DNA from 2 places in the Kitasatospora sp. NPDC048365 genome. Region 2 is predicted to be linked to the other one. Evidence: riboswitches for the same ligand, from Rfam matches in the RefSeq annotation. Region 2 holds a riboswitch; the other holds the start of a gene.
The links. Region 2 has a riboswitch for thiamine pyrophosphate ahead of thiO (glycine oxidase ThiO). Riboswitches for the same ligand answer to the same signal wherever they lie in the genome.

Region 1 (6,920 bases), on a different contig from region 2:
TGCTGGCCATGGCGTCTTCGGGGAGGTAGGTGAGATCCGGGTTTCGCAACTTCGCCACCTGCGGCGACGCCAGGTCCATGTTCCCCGTGGAGAGGTACTCGGCAGGAGCGTGCGCCTCGAACTGCCGGCGGACCACGGCGAGGTTCCGCTCGTGGATGGCGGAGGGCGACGCCTGCATGATGATGACGTCACCGGAGAACTCGATCTTGAAGTTCGACGGAGCGGCCCTGCGGAACTCCTCGATCAGCGCGAGGTGCTCGGGGTTCATCTGTCCTCCCGGAAGTACGTCCGGCCCCACGCTACCGGCTCGGCGCAGCTGAGCGACGGTACGCCGAGGCGCCGCCCCGGGAGCCCCCGCCCGCTCCCCGGAACAGCGCTGTCGGTGGGGCCGGAGTCAGTCCGCGAGCGGGAGGTGGACGCGGTTGCCCTGGGCGGCGCACTCCTCGGACTTGGCCCGCATACGGGCGAGGGCTTCCGTGTCGAAGTCGTCGGCGACGGCGCTGGAGCCGTCGCCGTGCTCGTCGCGGATCTTCTGGGAGATCTTCATGGACCGGAACTTCAACAGAGCCGCCATGGGCCGGCCCACCGACCGGCCACGACGGTCAGGTCCGAGTGCGGGTATTCGTACCGTTCAGACAGAGAGCGATATTGCGTACCGCAGCGGTGAGTTCCTCGATCACCCGGGCTGCCTGCTCCGCGTTGTGGAAAGCCGGACGGTCGGCCATGGCGAGATCGAGGGCTCCCGTGAGCCGAAGTACCGCGTCAACGTCCTCGGAGGAGGCGGAGGGCTGCACGGGGCCGGCGGAAGGCTCCGGATGCGACATGTAGCCGGAGGGCGGCTGGTGGGCGGAAGGGGCCTGGAACTCCGGCGGTGCGGGGGCAGCGGCAGGCAGGAGATTCACCTGGGGCGCCGAGAACATCGCATTCACCGCAGGGGTAAAACCGCTCGCCACCGGAGCGTCCTTGGCCGGCTTGGTGTAATCCGACGCGAGTCTCGTCCGCGGCAGGGTGAAGCTCTCTCCGTCCGGGAACAACAGGTCGGGAGCCGAGTGGGGCTTGCGCACGGTGTACTCGGCCCGCCACTGCTTGCGGTAGCAGTCGACCTGGTCGGCGCAGGCGGTGCGGGCGTGGAAGACCGCGCTGTCGTGGCCCAGTTCGGGGTACCAGAGGTTCGGGCCGGGAAAGCGCACCGTCCGCACCCGGGGCTTGATGAGCTCCGCACAGCCCATGCAGCAGTCGGGCGGAACGATGAGAGCGACACCTCGGTTGTGCTCGGCCGACCGGGGGCCACCGTCCCAGCGGTACTCCCCGTTGTGGCAGGGCGGCAGTTCACCGCAGGTGCGGCAGACGGCGTAGTGCTCCGGGAGGACCTGCCAGTCATGGCTGGCCGGCGCGCACCAGTGTTTCGGAGTCGACCTGGGGAGGTTCTCGTTGCGCAGGACCAGGATCACGGGGCGCTTGTAGAAGTTGGCCCGCTCGGGAGGCAGCGTGGTCGCCTCTCCACTCGCACCGTGGAGGTTCTCGGCGTGCCTCCACAACTCAACGTGCTCACGCCAGGCTTTCCGGTAGGACTCGGGCCACTCGCGGTCGGGGTACTCGTGGATCTCCAGAAGGTGCCAGGGCTGCCGGTCCAGGACAACGGTCTGACCCACCCGCAGGCGGAGGTACGTTCCTTCGTCGCTGTGCTCGGGCCAGTCGGTACGGCCGATGCGGACAGGCTGTTCGGGGAGCCATTCAGGAACACGCATGATCTACGCTCCTCGACATCGGGACAACCAGGCCGCCACATGGATAGTTCTTGACATTCTGAAGCATTTCGGACGCGTGACGACTCTGACACGCACGTGAACTGACCATGGACGCCATACAGCTCAACACCCGCCGAAGTCCCCACCGCTGGAGGCTGCTCTCGTGGGACGCACTCGGGCAAACGAACCGGGCCACTCGTGGCTCCTCGAAACCCACAGACCGTGGGGTGTGCCGGATTCCCGGACAAGAACCCCAATCCGGCAGTCGAACATGACGCCCCGGCAGTCCGACGACTTCAGCCCCAACGAGCACATCCGTGGATATCGCCTGCCGACATGCCCTATGAAGCATCATCGGGCAGAGGATCACGCTCCTTGAACGGTCCGTCCGAGCGTCCGCTCGCCGAGGCAGGCCTGTGACAAATCCATCCGATCGAGAACTGTGGGACGCTGTCGTTTCTGCTCGCCGCGAGCTCAACCGCGTGCAGGCCGAGTTCTGCCAGAACGCCACCGACTCCACAGGTGTCCTACGAGATGCGCTCCGCGAGCGCGGCTGGGGCCGGACCACGGCTCTGCGCTACCTGGACGGGCTCTCCCGGGACACCCTGGATCTCCTGCCGGAGCTGGTGACTCTGACCGTCTCCGACCGAACCCATCGATGGGCCGTCGAGGCGATCGACCTGCGGGAGATCGTCCAGGACCAGCAAGCCCCCGGAGAAACCTCGTCGGCCGCCAACGTCTGACAGGCCGAGCGCCGCGCCGGGAAGCCCCCTCCTGCCTCCCGGTGCGGCGCCGCTGCGAGCCGTGCTGTCAGTCAGCCAGCGGCAAGTAGACGCGGTTGCCCTGGGCGGCGAACTCCTCGGACTTGGCCTGCATGCCGGCGAGGGCTTCCGCGTCGAAGTCGCTGGCGACGGCGCTGGAGCCGTCGCCGTGCTCGTCGCGGATCTTCTGGGAGATCTTCATCGAGCAGAACTTGGGCCCGCACATGGAGCAGAAGTGCGCGGTCTTGGCCGGTTCGGCGGGAAGGGTCTCGTCGTGGAAGGCGCGGGCGGTCTCCGGGTCGAGGGCCAGGTTGAACTGGTCCTCCCAGCGGAATTCGAAGCGGGCGTCGGAGAGGGCGTCGTCCCAGTCGCTGGCGCCGGGGTGACCCTTGGCGAGGTCGGCGGCGTGGGCGGCGATCTTGTAGGTGATGACGCCGGTCTTGACGTCGTCCCGGTTCGGCAGGCCCAGGTGCTCCTTGGGCGTGACGTAGCAGAGCATCGCCGTGCCCCACCAGGCGATCATCGCCGCGCCGATGCCGGAGGTGATGTGGTCGTAGCCGGGGGCGACGTCGGTGGTGAGCGGGCCGAGGGTGTAGAACGGCGCCTCGTCGCAGATCTCCTTCTGGAGATCCATGTTCTCCTTGATCTTGTTCATCGCGACGTGGCCAGGGCCCTCGATCATCACCTGGACGTCCCGGTCGCGGGCGATCCGGCCGAGTTCCCCGAGCGTCTGCAGCTCGGCGAACTGGGCCTCGTCGTTGGCGTCCGCGGTGGAGCCGGGCCGCAGGCCGTCACCGAGCGAGAAGGTGACGTCGTACGCCGCGAGGATGTCGCAGAGCTCCTCGAAGTTGGTGTAGAGGAAGTTCTCCTGGTGGTGCGCGAGGCACCAGGCGGCCATGATCGAGCCGCCGCGGGAGACGATGCCGGTCTTGCGACGGGCCGTCAGCGGGACGTACCGCAGCAGCACGCCGGCGTGCACGGTCATGTAGTCGACGCCCTGCTCGCACTGCTCGATGACGGTGTCCCGGTAGACCTCCCAGGACAGTTCCTCGGCCTTGCCGTCGACCTTCTCCAGGGCCTGGTAGAGCGGCACGGTGCCGATCGGCACGGGGGAGTTGCGCAGGATCCACTCGCGGGTGGTGTGGATGTTGCGGCCGGTGGAGAGGTCCATGACCGTGTCGGCGCCCCAGCGGGTGGCCCAGGTCATCTTCTCGACCTCCTCCTCGATGGAGGAGGTGACGGCCGAGTTCCCGATGTTGGCGTTGATCTTCACCAGGAAGTTGGTGCCGATGATGGCCGGCTCGACCTCGGGGTGGTTCACGTTCAGCGGGATCACCGCGCGGCCGCGGGCCACCTCGGAGCGGACGTACTCCGCCTCCATGCCCTCCCGGAGCGCGATGAACTCCATCTCGGGGGTGATGATCCCCCGCTTGGCGTAGGCGAGTTGGCTGACGGCGGCACCGTCGCGGCCGCGCAGCGGGCGGCGCGGGCGGCCGGGGAAGACGGCGTCCAGGTTGCGCAGGTTGCCGCCGCGCGGGGCGGTGTGCTTGATGCCGTCGTCCTCGGGACGGGGCTCGCGGCCCTCGTACTCCTCGACGTCGCCGCGCTGGCGGATCCACGGGTCGCGCAGCGCGGGCAGTCCGCGCCGTACGTCGGGCTCGTAGGCGGGGTCGGTGTACGGGCCGGAGGTGTCGTACAGCGGCACCGAGCGGCCGTTGGTCAGCAGCACTTCACGGTAGGGGACCCGCAGGTCCGGGCGGCTGCCCTCGCGGTACGCCTTGCGCCACGCGGGGGTCGGGTAGCCGGTCGCGGCGCTGCTGACAGCGGACTGGGCAGACTGCGGCTGTGCATCGAACGTGGTCATCTGACCTCTACTCCCTACGCCGGCATTACCCGGTCAGGTTCCTGCGGTCGACGCAGCGGTCGACACGTCCGTCGACGTGCCGTTCAGCGTCCTCTCAGCCCGGTGCTCCGAGCTCCCGTGTCCTGCGAGCGCAGGACGCCTGACACCGTAGCCGGAGGTTCCCGCCGAGGTCCAGGCAGCGTTTCAGCCACCGGACACCCCCGCGCGCCGCGGCCCCCGGTGGCGCTCAACAACCCCGGGAGTGTGTATCGTCCACGCGCGCAACACGGTTCGCCCACTCACCACCGGCGGGCCGCATGCCCGTTTCCGTCAGATCCTGGGGGGATCCACCCATGCGTTCCATCCGTCTGCCGGCCGTCTCGACGGCCCTGGCGACCGCGGTGCTCGGCCTGGGCGCCGGTGCCGCGTCCGCGACGGCGGCACCGAAGCTGCCGTGCTTCGGCGGCATCCAGCACCACCCCGAGCTCACCACCGGCTGGCCGGGCTTCCCGGCGCAGCTGGTCAAGGGCGGTCCGGCCGTCGAGTCGACCGTGACGTTCAAGAACACCGCGGGGCGCGAGGTCAAGGACTTCCGGATCTCGCTGTACGTCGCCTACCTGCACGCCCCGCTGCCGGCCGGCTCGTTCGCGGTCGAGCTCAAGGCTCCGGGCGGTGACTGGAAGAAGGTCGACTTCGGCACCGGCGACTTCTCCTCCATCATCAACTCCGGGATGTACCAGCTGCCGAAGGACGCCACGCTGACGCTGGGGCTGCGCATCGCGGCCACCTCCGCGGCGCCGGTCGGCAACTACCAGACCACGGAGAGCGGCGGGTCGGCGGTCCTGGACGAGGACACCGACACCTTCCTCACGGAGGCGTCCGCGCAGCAGCCCGCCGCCAAGCAGGACGGCACCGGCGTCTGCACGCAGTACGTGGGCTACGGCACCCACGACTTCGCCGTGGTCGACAGCGCCTCGACGGCGACCGCGACGCCCACCCGCACGGCGACGGCCACCGCCGGCGCGCCGACCACCCCGGCCGCCACCCCGACCACGGCGGCCCCGACCACGGCCGCCGGGACCACGCAGGCCGCCCGCCGGGGCGCCGAGCTCGCCGAGACCGGCGCGAGCAGCACCGTGCCGGTCGCGGTCGGCGGCGCCACCGCCCTGGTCCTCGGCGGCGGCATCCTGGTGGCGCTGCGCCGCCGCCGGGGCTCGCACAGCTGATCCGCCGGTTCCCCCGATGCCCGTCCCGGCCGAGCCGGGGCGGGCATCGGGCGTTCCCGGCCGCGACGGGGGCGGGCAGACTGGGCGGATGGTCGGTGCGACGGGACGGGTGACCGGGCGGGTCGGGGCGGGGCTGGTGGGGGAGGTGATGGTGCACGTGGCCGAACGGCAGGGGTCGGAGGCGTTCCTGGCGTACCTGGCGGTGCCGGGGGAGGCGTTGGAGCGGGGGTGTCAGGTGGTGGTGGTCGAGTACCAGCCGCCGCGCACCGTGTACGTGGTTCCGCTTTGACGGAACCTTGACGCTTCCGGGACGGATTCCGTACGCACGGCTCTTCCCCGGCGATCTCGGCAGGCGCAGAATCTCCCGTTGCCACCGTGTTCCGCGCCATCCTGCACAACCGAGCGCAGCCACGGAACCGGTGTGCTCGAAGGGGGAGTCAGCCGATGGTCATCGGCATCGCGGGCGCCGTCGTGGCGTCCATCATCGTCCTGATCGTGCTGTTCAAGCTCATGTGGCGGGTCGCCGAGCCGAACGAGGCACTGATCATCTCGGGGTCCAAGCACGGTGAGGGGCTGGGCTTCCGGACCGTCACCGGCCGGGGCACGATGGTGCTGCCCGGCATCCAGGTGGTGCGCCGGCTGTCGCTCGACCTGAACGAGGCCGAGCTGGACGTCGAGTGCGTGACGAAGCAGGGAATCCCGGTCCACGTCAAGGGCGTCGTGATCTTCAAGGTGGGCGACGACCCGGTGTCGATCGCCAACGCGGCCCGCCGTTTCCTGGACCAGCAGAAGGCGATGGGGCAGCGCGTGCACAACGTGTTCGCCGGTCATCTGCGGTCCATCGTCGGCGGGTTGACGGTCGAGGACATGATCCGCGACCGCGAGCGGATGACCGGGGAGACCCGGGCCGCGTCCGGGTCGGAGATGGAGAAGCTCGGCCTGATCATCGACTCGCTGCAGATCCAGGAGATCCTGGACCCGACCGGCTACATCGAGAACCTGGCCGCGCCGCACGCCGCGGCGGTCCACCGGGACGCCCGCATCGCGGCCGCGGAGGCGGACCGGGCGGCCACCGAGGCGGAGCAGGAGGCGGCCGCCCGCAAGGCCGAGGCGACTCGCAACTCCGGTATTCAGCAGGCCGGTTACCAGGCAGAGCTGGACACCGCGGCGGCCCGTGCGCAGCAGGCGGGTCCGCTCGCCCAGGCGGCGTCCCGGCAGGAGGTCGTGGTCCAGGAGACCAAGGTCGCCGAACTGGAGGCGCACCGCAGGGAGCAGCAGCTGCAGGCGGACGTCCGCAAGCCGGCCGACGCCCGGGCGTACGAGACCCGGACGAAGGCGGTGG
Region 2 (6,920 bases):
GTCGGCGCGCTGCTCGCCGGCGGGTCGGCGGAGCTGATCGACGCGCTCGGGGCGTTCGGCCTGCCACTCGGGGAGGCGTTCCAGCTGCGGGACGACCTGCTCGGCGTGTTCGGCGACCCGTCCGTGACCGGGAAGCCCGCCGGCGACGACCTGCGCGAGGGGAAGCGGACGCTGCTGATCGCGCACGCGATGCGAGGCCTGCCGGCCGGGGACGCCGCGTACCTGGACGCCCAGCTCGGCGTCGCGGAGGACGTCGACGGGATGCGGGCCCTGATCGAGAAGAGCGGCGCGGCCGACCTCGTCGAGCACCGCATCGACGAACTGATGGACCAGTCGCTCGCCGCACTCGACGCCGCCCCCCTCGCCGACGGCCCCGCCCGCGCCACCCTCCGGGCCCTCGCCGAGGCAGCAACCGCACGCAAGTACTGAGACCCGTCAGGGGCTCGGTTCCCCGAGCCCCTGATTACCGAAGCCTGCGCACGAACTCCGCGGCTGCCGCCGCCGGGTCGTCGGCCTGGGTCAGGGCGCGGACGACGACCACGCGGGTGGCGCCGGCGGCGAGGACCTGGTCGAGGTTGGTGAGGTCGATGCCGCCGATGGCGAACCAGGGGCGGTCGGTGACCGCCTTCGCGGCGTAGGCCACCAGGTCGAGGCCGGGTGCGTGCCGGCCGGGCTTGGTGGGGGTGGGCCAGACGGGCCCGGTGCAGAAGTAGTCGATGCCGGGTTCGACGATCGCGGTGTCGACCTCGGACTCGGCGTGGCAGGAGCGGCCGATCACCACGTCCTCGCCGAGGATCGCGCGGGCGGCGGGCACCGGCAGGTCGTCCTGCCCGAGGTGCAGCACGTGCGGCTTCGCGGCGTGGGCGACGTCCGCCCGGTCGTTGACCGAGAAGAGCTTGCCGTGCCGGCGGGCGGCGTCGGCGAGGATCTCCAGGTGCTCCAGCTCCTGCTTGGCCTCCAGGCCCTTGTCGCGGAGCTGCACGATGTCCACGCCGCCGCGGTAGACCGCGTCGACGAACTCGGCGAAGTCGCCGCGCTCGCGGCGGGCGTCGGTGCAGAGGTAGAGCCGGGCGTCGGCGAGCGCGGCCCGCGGGGAGGGCGCGGTCACAGGGACATGGCCTGGGCGCGGCGCTTGACCTCGGTACCGCGGTTCTCGCGCAGCGCCTGGATCGGGGTGCCGGGCAGCGACGGGTCCTCGGTGAACAGCCACTCGAGGATCTCCTCGTCGGTGAACCTGCCGTCGCGCAGCACGGTCAGGGTGCCGACCAGGTGCTTGACCGGGCCGTCGGCGTCGATGAAGTCCGCCGGGACCTGAAGCGACTTGTTCTCGCCGCGCCGGACGGCCAACAGGGTGCCGGACTTCACCATCTCCCGGACCTGGGTGACCACGACACCCCACTGTTCGGAGATGTCGGGGAGGTACATCCACGCGGGGACCAGGGCGTCAATCTTGGGATCGATCTCACTCACGGGACCCAGCCTACCCACGTGGAGCCCGTCAACCGGCCGTGGCCGCCTTGAGCTGCACGCCCGGGTCGGCGGCGAGCGCCCGGTCGAGGACCGCGCCGCGGTCGATCAGCCTGCGGGCCTGGTTGAGGTCGCGCGGCCGGTCGACGGCCAGCATCCCGACCAGCGCGCCGCCGCGCAGCCACAGCACCGCCCAGGCGGGGTCGGCCGCCGAGCCGCGCCAGAGCAGTTCGTCGGCGTCCGCGTGCCGCCCGGCGTACTGCACCATCCGCCCGAACTGCTCGGACCAGAAGTACGGCACCGGGTCGTACGGGGCGTCGGAGCCCAGCAGCGAGGCGGCGACCGCGCCGCCGGACTGCAGCGCGTGGTCCCAGTGCTGCACGCCGAGCCGGGTGGCGGACCGCGCCGACGGGTACGCGACGCAGTCGCCGGCCGCCCAGACGCCGTCCACCGAGGTGCGCAGCCGCTCGTCGACCAGGATCGCGCCGCCGGCGTCGAGTTCGACGCCGCTGCCGGCGAGCCAGCCGGTGGCGGGGCGGGCGCCGATGCCGACGACCACCTCGTCGGCGGCCAGCCGGGTGCCGTCGGTGAGCAGCACCGCGCCGGGTTCGACGGACGCGACGCCGACCCCGCAGCGCAGTTCGGCCCCGGCGGCGGCGTACCAGTCGGCCATCAGCGCGCCGAGTTCGGCGGGCAGCGCGCCGGGCAGCGGTGCCGGGCCGGCCTCGACCACGGTGACCTCGCAGCCGAGCTGCCGGGCGACGGTCGCCGTCTCGGCGCCGATCCAGCCCGCGCCGACGAGCACGATCCGGCGGCCGGGGGTGAGCAGGGCGCGCAGGGCGAGCGCGTCGTCGACGGTCCGCAGGATGTGCGTCCCGGTGGCGCCGGGCAAGTCGCGGGCCTCGGCGCCGGTGGCGATCACCAGGCCGTCGTAGGGGACGTCCCCGGCGTCGGTGCGCAGCACGCCCGGGTCCAGGCCGACCGCCCGGCGGTCGGTGAGCAGCTCGATGCCGAGGTGCTCCCAGTCGATGTCGAAGGTGGTGGCGTCGGCCTTGCCGAGCAGCACGTCCTTGGAGAGCGGCGGCCGGTCGTAGGGGCGGTGCGGTTCGTCCCCGACCAGGGAGATCCGGCCCTGCCAGCCGCCCTGCCGCAGGCCGAGCGCGGCCTGCGCGCCCGCCATTCCGGCGCCGACGACGACCACCCTGTCCGTTCGGTTCAGCTCTGCCACGCCGCTCACCCTACCGAGCCGGTGTCCACCCCTCGTACGCGCCTTCAGCACGCCCTCGGCCCGGCGTTATGGTGGGAGCCACAACTCCACGGGAGCCCGGTGCACCGGGCTGAGAGGCGGGCTGGAGCGGCCCGCGACCGTCCGAACCTGATCCGGGTCATACCGGCGAAGGGAGCTGAAGAGCCTTGGCACGGACCGACACCGACGTCCTGGTGGTCGGCGGCGGCATCATCGGCCTCGCGGTCGCGTGGCGCACCGCGCAGCGCGGCCTCGCCGTCACCGTGGTCGACCCGCACCCGGGCGGCGGCGCCGCACAGGTCGCGGCGGGCATGCTGGCCCCGGTCACCGAGCTGCAGTACGGCGAGGAGCCGCTGCTGCACCTGGGCATGGCGTCCAACGCCCGGTACGCCGACTTCGCCGCCGAGCTGACCGCGCTGACCGGCGTGGACACCGGCTACCGGCGGACCGGCACGCTGGCCGTCGCGCTCGACGCGGACGACCGCGAGGAGCTGCGCGAGCTGCACGCCTTCCACCAGCGGCTGGGCCTGGACTCGCACTGGCTGACCGGCCGCGAGTGCCGGAAGCTGGAGCCGATGCTCGCCCCCGGCGTCCGGGGCGGCCTGCACGTCAAGGACGACCACCAGGTGGACGGCCGCCGGCTGGCCCGCGCCCTGGTGGCGGCCTGCGAGCGGACGGGCGTGCGGCTGCTGGCCGCCGAGGCCGCCGAGCTGCTGGTCGACGGCGGCCGGGCGACCGGCGTCCGGCTGGCCGACGGCGGCGCCGTGCACGCGGCGCAGCTGGTGCTCGCGGCCGGCTCCCGCAGCCACCTGCTGCCCGGCCTGCCGGACGGGGTGCTGCCGGCGATCCGCCCGGTCAAGGGCCAGGTGCTGCGGCTGCGCATCCCGGAGATGTACGCGCCGTTCCTGTCCCGCAACGTCCGGGCGGTGGTGCGCGGGCAGCACATCTACCTGGTGCCGCGCGCCGACGGCGAGCTGGTGATCGGCGCGACCAGCGAGGAGCAGGGGTACGACACCCAGGTGACCGCCGGCGGGGTGTACGAGCTGCTCCGCGACGCCCACGAACTGGTGCCGGGCATCACCGAGTTGCCGCTCGCCGAGACCAACGCGGGCCTGCGGCCCGGCTCCCCCGACAACGCGCCGCTGCTCGGCCCGACCGCGCTGCCCGGCCTGGCCGCCGCCACCGGCCACTACCGCAACGGGGTGCTGCTCACCCCGGCCACCGGCGACCTGCTCGCCGACTACCTGGCCACCGGCACCGTCCCCGACCTGGCCGCCGCCTTCTCCCCCGACCGCTTCTCAAAGGCCCTGGCATGAACGAGATCTCACTGACCGTCAACGGCGAACGGCGCACGCTGTCCGCCGCGGCCACCCTCGCCGAGGTGGTGGCCGAACTGAGCGGCGCCAACACCGGGGTGGCGGCGGCGCTCAACGAGGCCGTGGTGCCCCGCGGTTCGTGGCCGGCCACGGCGCTGGCCGAGGGCGACCGGATCGAGATCCTGACCGCAGTCCAGGGAGGCTGACCCCGATGGCCGACGACCTTCTCACCATCGCCGACACCACCTTCGCCTCCCGGCTGATCATGGGCACCGGCGGCGCCCCCAGCCTGGAGGTGCTGGAGCAGGCCCTGCAGGTGTCCGGGACGGAGCTGACCACCGTGGCGATGCGCCGGGTGAACGCCTCCACCCAGGGCTCGGTCCTGGACGTGCTGTCCCGCAACGCGATCCGGGTGCTGCCGAACACGGCCGGCTGCTACACCGCCGGCGAGGCGGTGCTGACCGCCCGCCTCGCCCGCGAGGCGCTGGGCACGGACTGGGTCAAGCTGGAGGTGATCGCCGACGAGCGCACCCTGCTGCCCGACCCGATCGAGCTGCTCGACGCCGCCGAGACCCTGGTCGACGACGGCTTCACGGTCCTCCCGTACACCAACGACGACCCGGTGCTGGCCCGCAAGCTGGAGGACGTCGGCTGTGCGGCGATCATGCCGCTGGGCTCGCCGATCGGCTCGGGCCTGGGCATCCGCAACCCGCACAACTTCCAGCTGATCGTCGAGGCCGCGGGCGTCCCGGTGATCCTGGACGCGGGCGCCGGCACCGCCTCCGACGTGGCCCTCGCCATGGAGCTCGGCTGCTCCGCCGTGATGCTGGCGTCCGCCGTCACCCGCGCCCAGGAGCCGGTGCTGATGGCCGACGCGATGCGCCGCGCCGTCGAGGCGGGCCGCCTCGCCCACCGCGCCGGCCGCATCCCCCGCCGCTTCCACGCCGAGGCCTCCTCCACCATGGCCGGCCGCGCCGACCTCGACACCAGGGAACGCCCGGCCTTCTAGCCCTAGACTCCTCAGGTGGACATGACCGTGGACGACCCGCTGATCGGTGCGCTGCTGGACGGGCGGTACCGGGTGGAGCAGCGCATCGCCGTGGGCGGCATGTCCACCGTGTACCGGGGCACCGACCTGCGGCTGGACCGCGTGGTGGCGCTCAAGGTGATGCACCCCTCGCTGGCCGGCGACCCGGGCTTCACCGAGCGGTTCATCCGCGAGGCGAAGGCCGTCGCCCGGCTCGCCCACCCGAACGTGGTCAACGTCCTCGACCAGGGCGCGGACGGCCGGGCGGTGTTCATGGCCATGGAGTTCGTGCCGGGCCGCACCCTGCGCGACGTGCTGATCGACCGGGGCGCGCTGTCGGTGCGGGCCGCGCTGGACGTCGTGGAGCCGGTGCTGGCCGCGCTCGGCGCCGCGCACCGCGCGGGCCTGGTGCACCGGGACGTGAAGCCGGAGAACGTGCTGATCACCGACGGCGGCCTGGTGAAGGTCGCCGACTTCGGCCTGGTCCGGCTGCTGTCGGGCGCCGACACCTCGGTGACCTCCAGCACCGGCCCGCTGCTCGGCTCCGTCTCGTACCTGGCCCCGGAGCAGATCAGCCAGGACGCCCCGACCGACCAGCGGGTGGACGTCTACGCGTCCGGCATCCTGCTGTACGAGACGCTGACCGGCGCCAAGCCGCACACCGGGGAGAACCCGGCCCAGGTGATGTACCGGCACCTGCACGAGGACGTCCCGCCGCCGTCGGCGACCGCGCCCGCGGTCGGCCCGGAGCTGGACGCGATAGTGGCCGCCGCGACGGCCCGCGACCCGCAGGCCCGGCCGTGGGACGCGGTGGAGCTGCTGGCGGCCCTGCAGCGGGCCCGCCGGGCGCTCTCCCCCGCGCAGCTGGACGCCGAGCCGCCCGCCTCCACCCGGCCGAGCCCGCAGTTCCCGACCGGCGAGGCGACCGCCGTGGTCGACCGCCCGGTGGAGCGCACCAGCGTCCTCGACCTCCCGCCGGACCTGCTGCCGCCGCCCCGCCCGGTGCAGGACCCGCTGCCCCCGCGGGCCGGGCGCCGCGCCCCGGGCCGCTCGCGCAAGCCGCTGATCTGGTCGGCGATCGGGCTGGCCGTGCTGCTGCTGATCGGCGGCGTGACGTACACGCTCTCCAGCGCGGTGTACGCGACGGTGCCGAGCGTGCTGGGGCAGTCCCGGCAGCAGGCGGTGGCGACGCTGGACGGGCGGGACCTGCAGGGCGCGTTCAGCGAGCAGTTCAGCGAGACGGTGCCGGCCGGCCAGGTGATCTCCACCGATCCCGGGATCGGCGCGCGGGTCCGCAAGAGCGACACCGTCCGGGTGGTGCTGTCCAAGGGCCCGGAGCAGGTGGCCGTCCCGCTGCTGGCCGGGCGGACGCTGGCCGACGCACGGAAGGCGCTGGGCGACGCCCGGCTGGCCCCGGGCACGGTCACCGAGGTGTTCGACGACACCGTCCCCAAGGGCTCGGTGATCTCCTCCGCCCCCGCCGCCGGCGGGCAGCTCCGCCCGAACAGCCCGGTCGCGCTGACGGTCTCCAAGGGCCAGACACCGGTCCCGAACGTGGTCGGGATGACCAAGGACCAGGCCACCAAGGCGCTCACCGACGCCGGGTTCCGGGTGGAGACCTCGGGCCTCAACCTGTTCGGCACCGGGAAGGTCGTCGCGCAGACCCCGTCGGCCGGCCAGACGCGCCCGCAGACCGCGGTGGTCACCATCACCTTCGGGCTGTTCTAGCCGGGCTACCGCAGCGGGCCGTCGCCCGGCTCCTCCTGGTAGGAGTAGCGCTGCTCGGACCAGGGGTCGGCGAGGTTGTGGTAGCCGCGCTCCTCCCAGAAGCCGCGCCGGTCGGCCCGCATGTACTCGACCGCGC

Region 1: linked by a shared signal. The riboswitch ahead of thiC (phosphomethylpyrimidine synthase ThiC) and the one ahead of thiO (glycine oxidase ThiO) in region 2 are both predicted to bind thiamine pyrophosphate.

Annotation. Positions count from the first base shown of each region.
Region 1 covers NZ_JBICYJ010000006.1:235,547-242,466, forward strand. Annotated here, with positions in the region: gene ACGFX4_RS08805 (Uma2 family endonuclease) at 1-268, opposite strand, end outside; gene ACGFX4_RS08810 (thiamine biosynthesis protein ThiC) at 395-547, opposite strand; gene ACGFX4_RS08815 (hypothetical protein) at 603-1,748, opposite strand; gene ACGFX4_RS08820 (hypothetical protein) at 2,231-2,491, shown strand; gene thiC (phosphomethylpyrimidine synthase ThiC) at 2,559-4,373, opposite strand; TPP riboswitch at 4,368-4,502, opposite strand; gene ACGFX4_RS08830 (LAETG motif-containing sortase-dependent surface protein) at 4,706-5,578, shown strand; gene ACGFX4_RS08835 (hypothetical protein) at 5,667-5,867, shown strand; gene ACGFX4_RS08840 (SPFH domain-containing protein) at 6,023-6,920, shown strand, end outside.
Region 2 covers NZ_JBICYJ010000014.1:31,218-38,137, forward strand. Annotated here, with positions in the region: gene ACGFX4_RS16580 (polyprenyl synthetase family protein) at 1-429, shown strand, start outside; gene thiE (thiamine phosphate synthase) at 464-1,108, opposite strand; gene ACGFX4_RS16590 (Rv2175c family DNA-binding protein) at 1,105-1,470, opposite strand; gene ACGFX4_RS16595 (NAD(P)/FAD-dependent oxidoreductase) at 1,499-2,704, opposite strand; TPP riboswitch at 2,774-2,886, shown strand; gene thiO (glycine oxidase ThiO) at 2,881-4,029, shown strand; gene thiS (sulfur carrier protein ThiS) at 4,026-4,235, shown strand; gene ACGFX4_RS16610 (thiazole synthase) at 4,241-5,038, shown strand; gene pknB (Stk1 family PASTA domain-containing Ser/Thr kinase) at 5,060-6,784, shown strand; gene ACGFX4_RS16620 (sulfite oxidase-like oxidoreductase) at 6,790-6,920, opposite strand, start outside.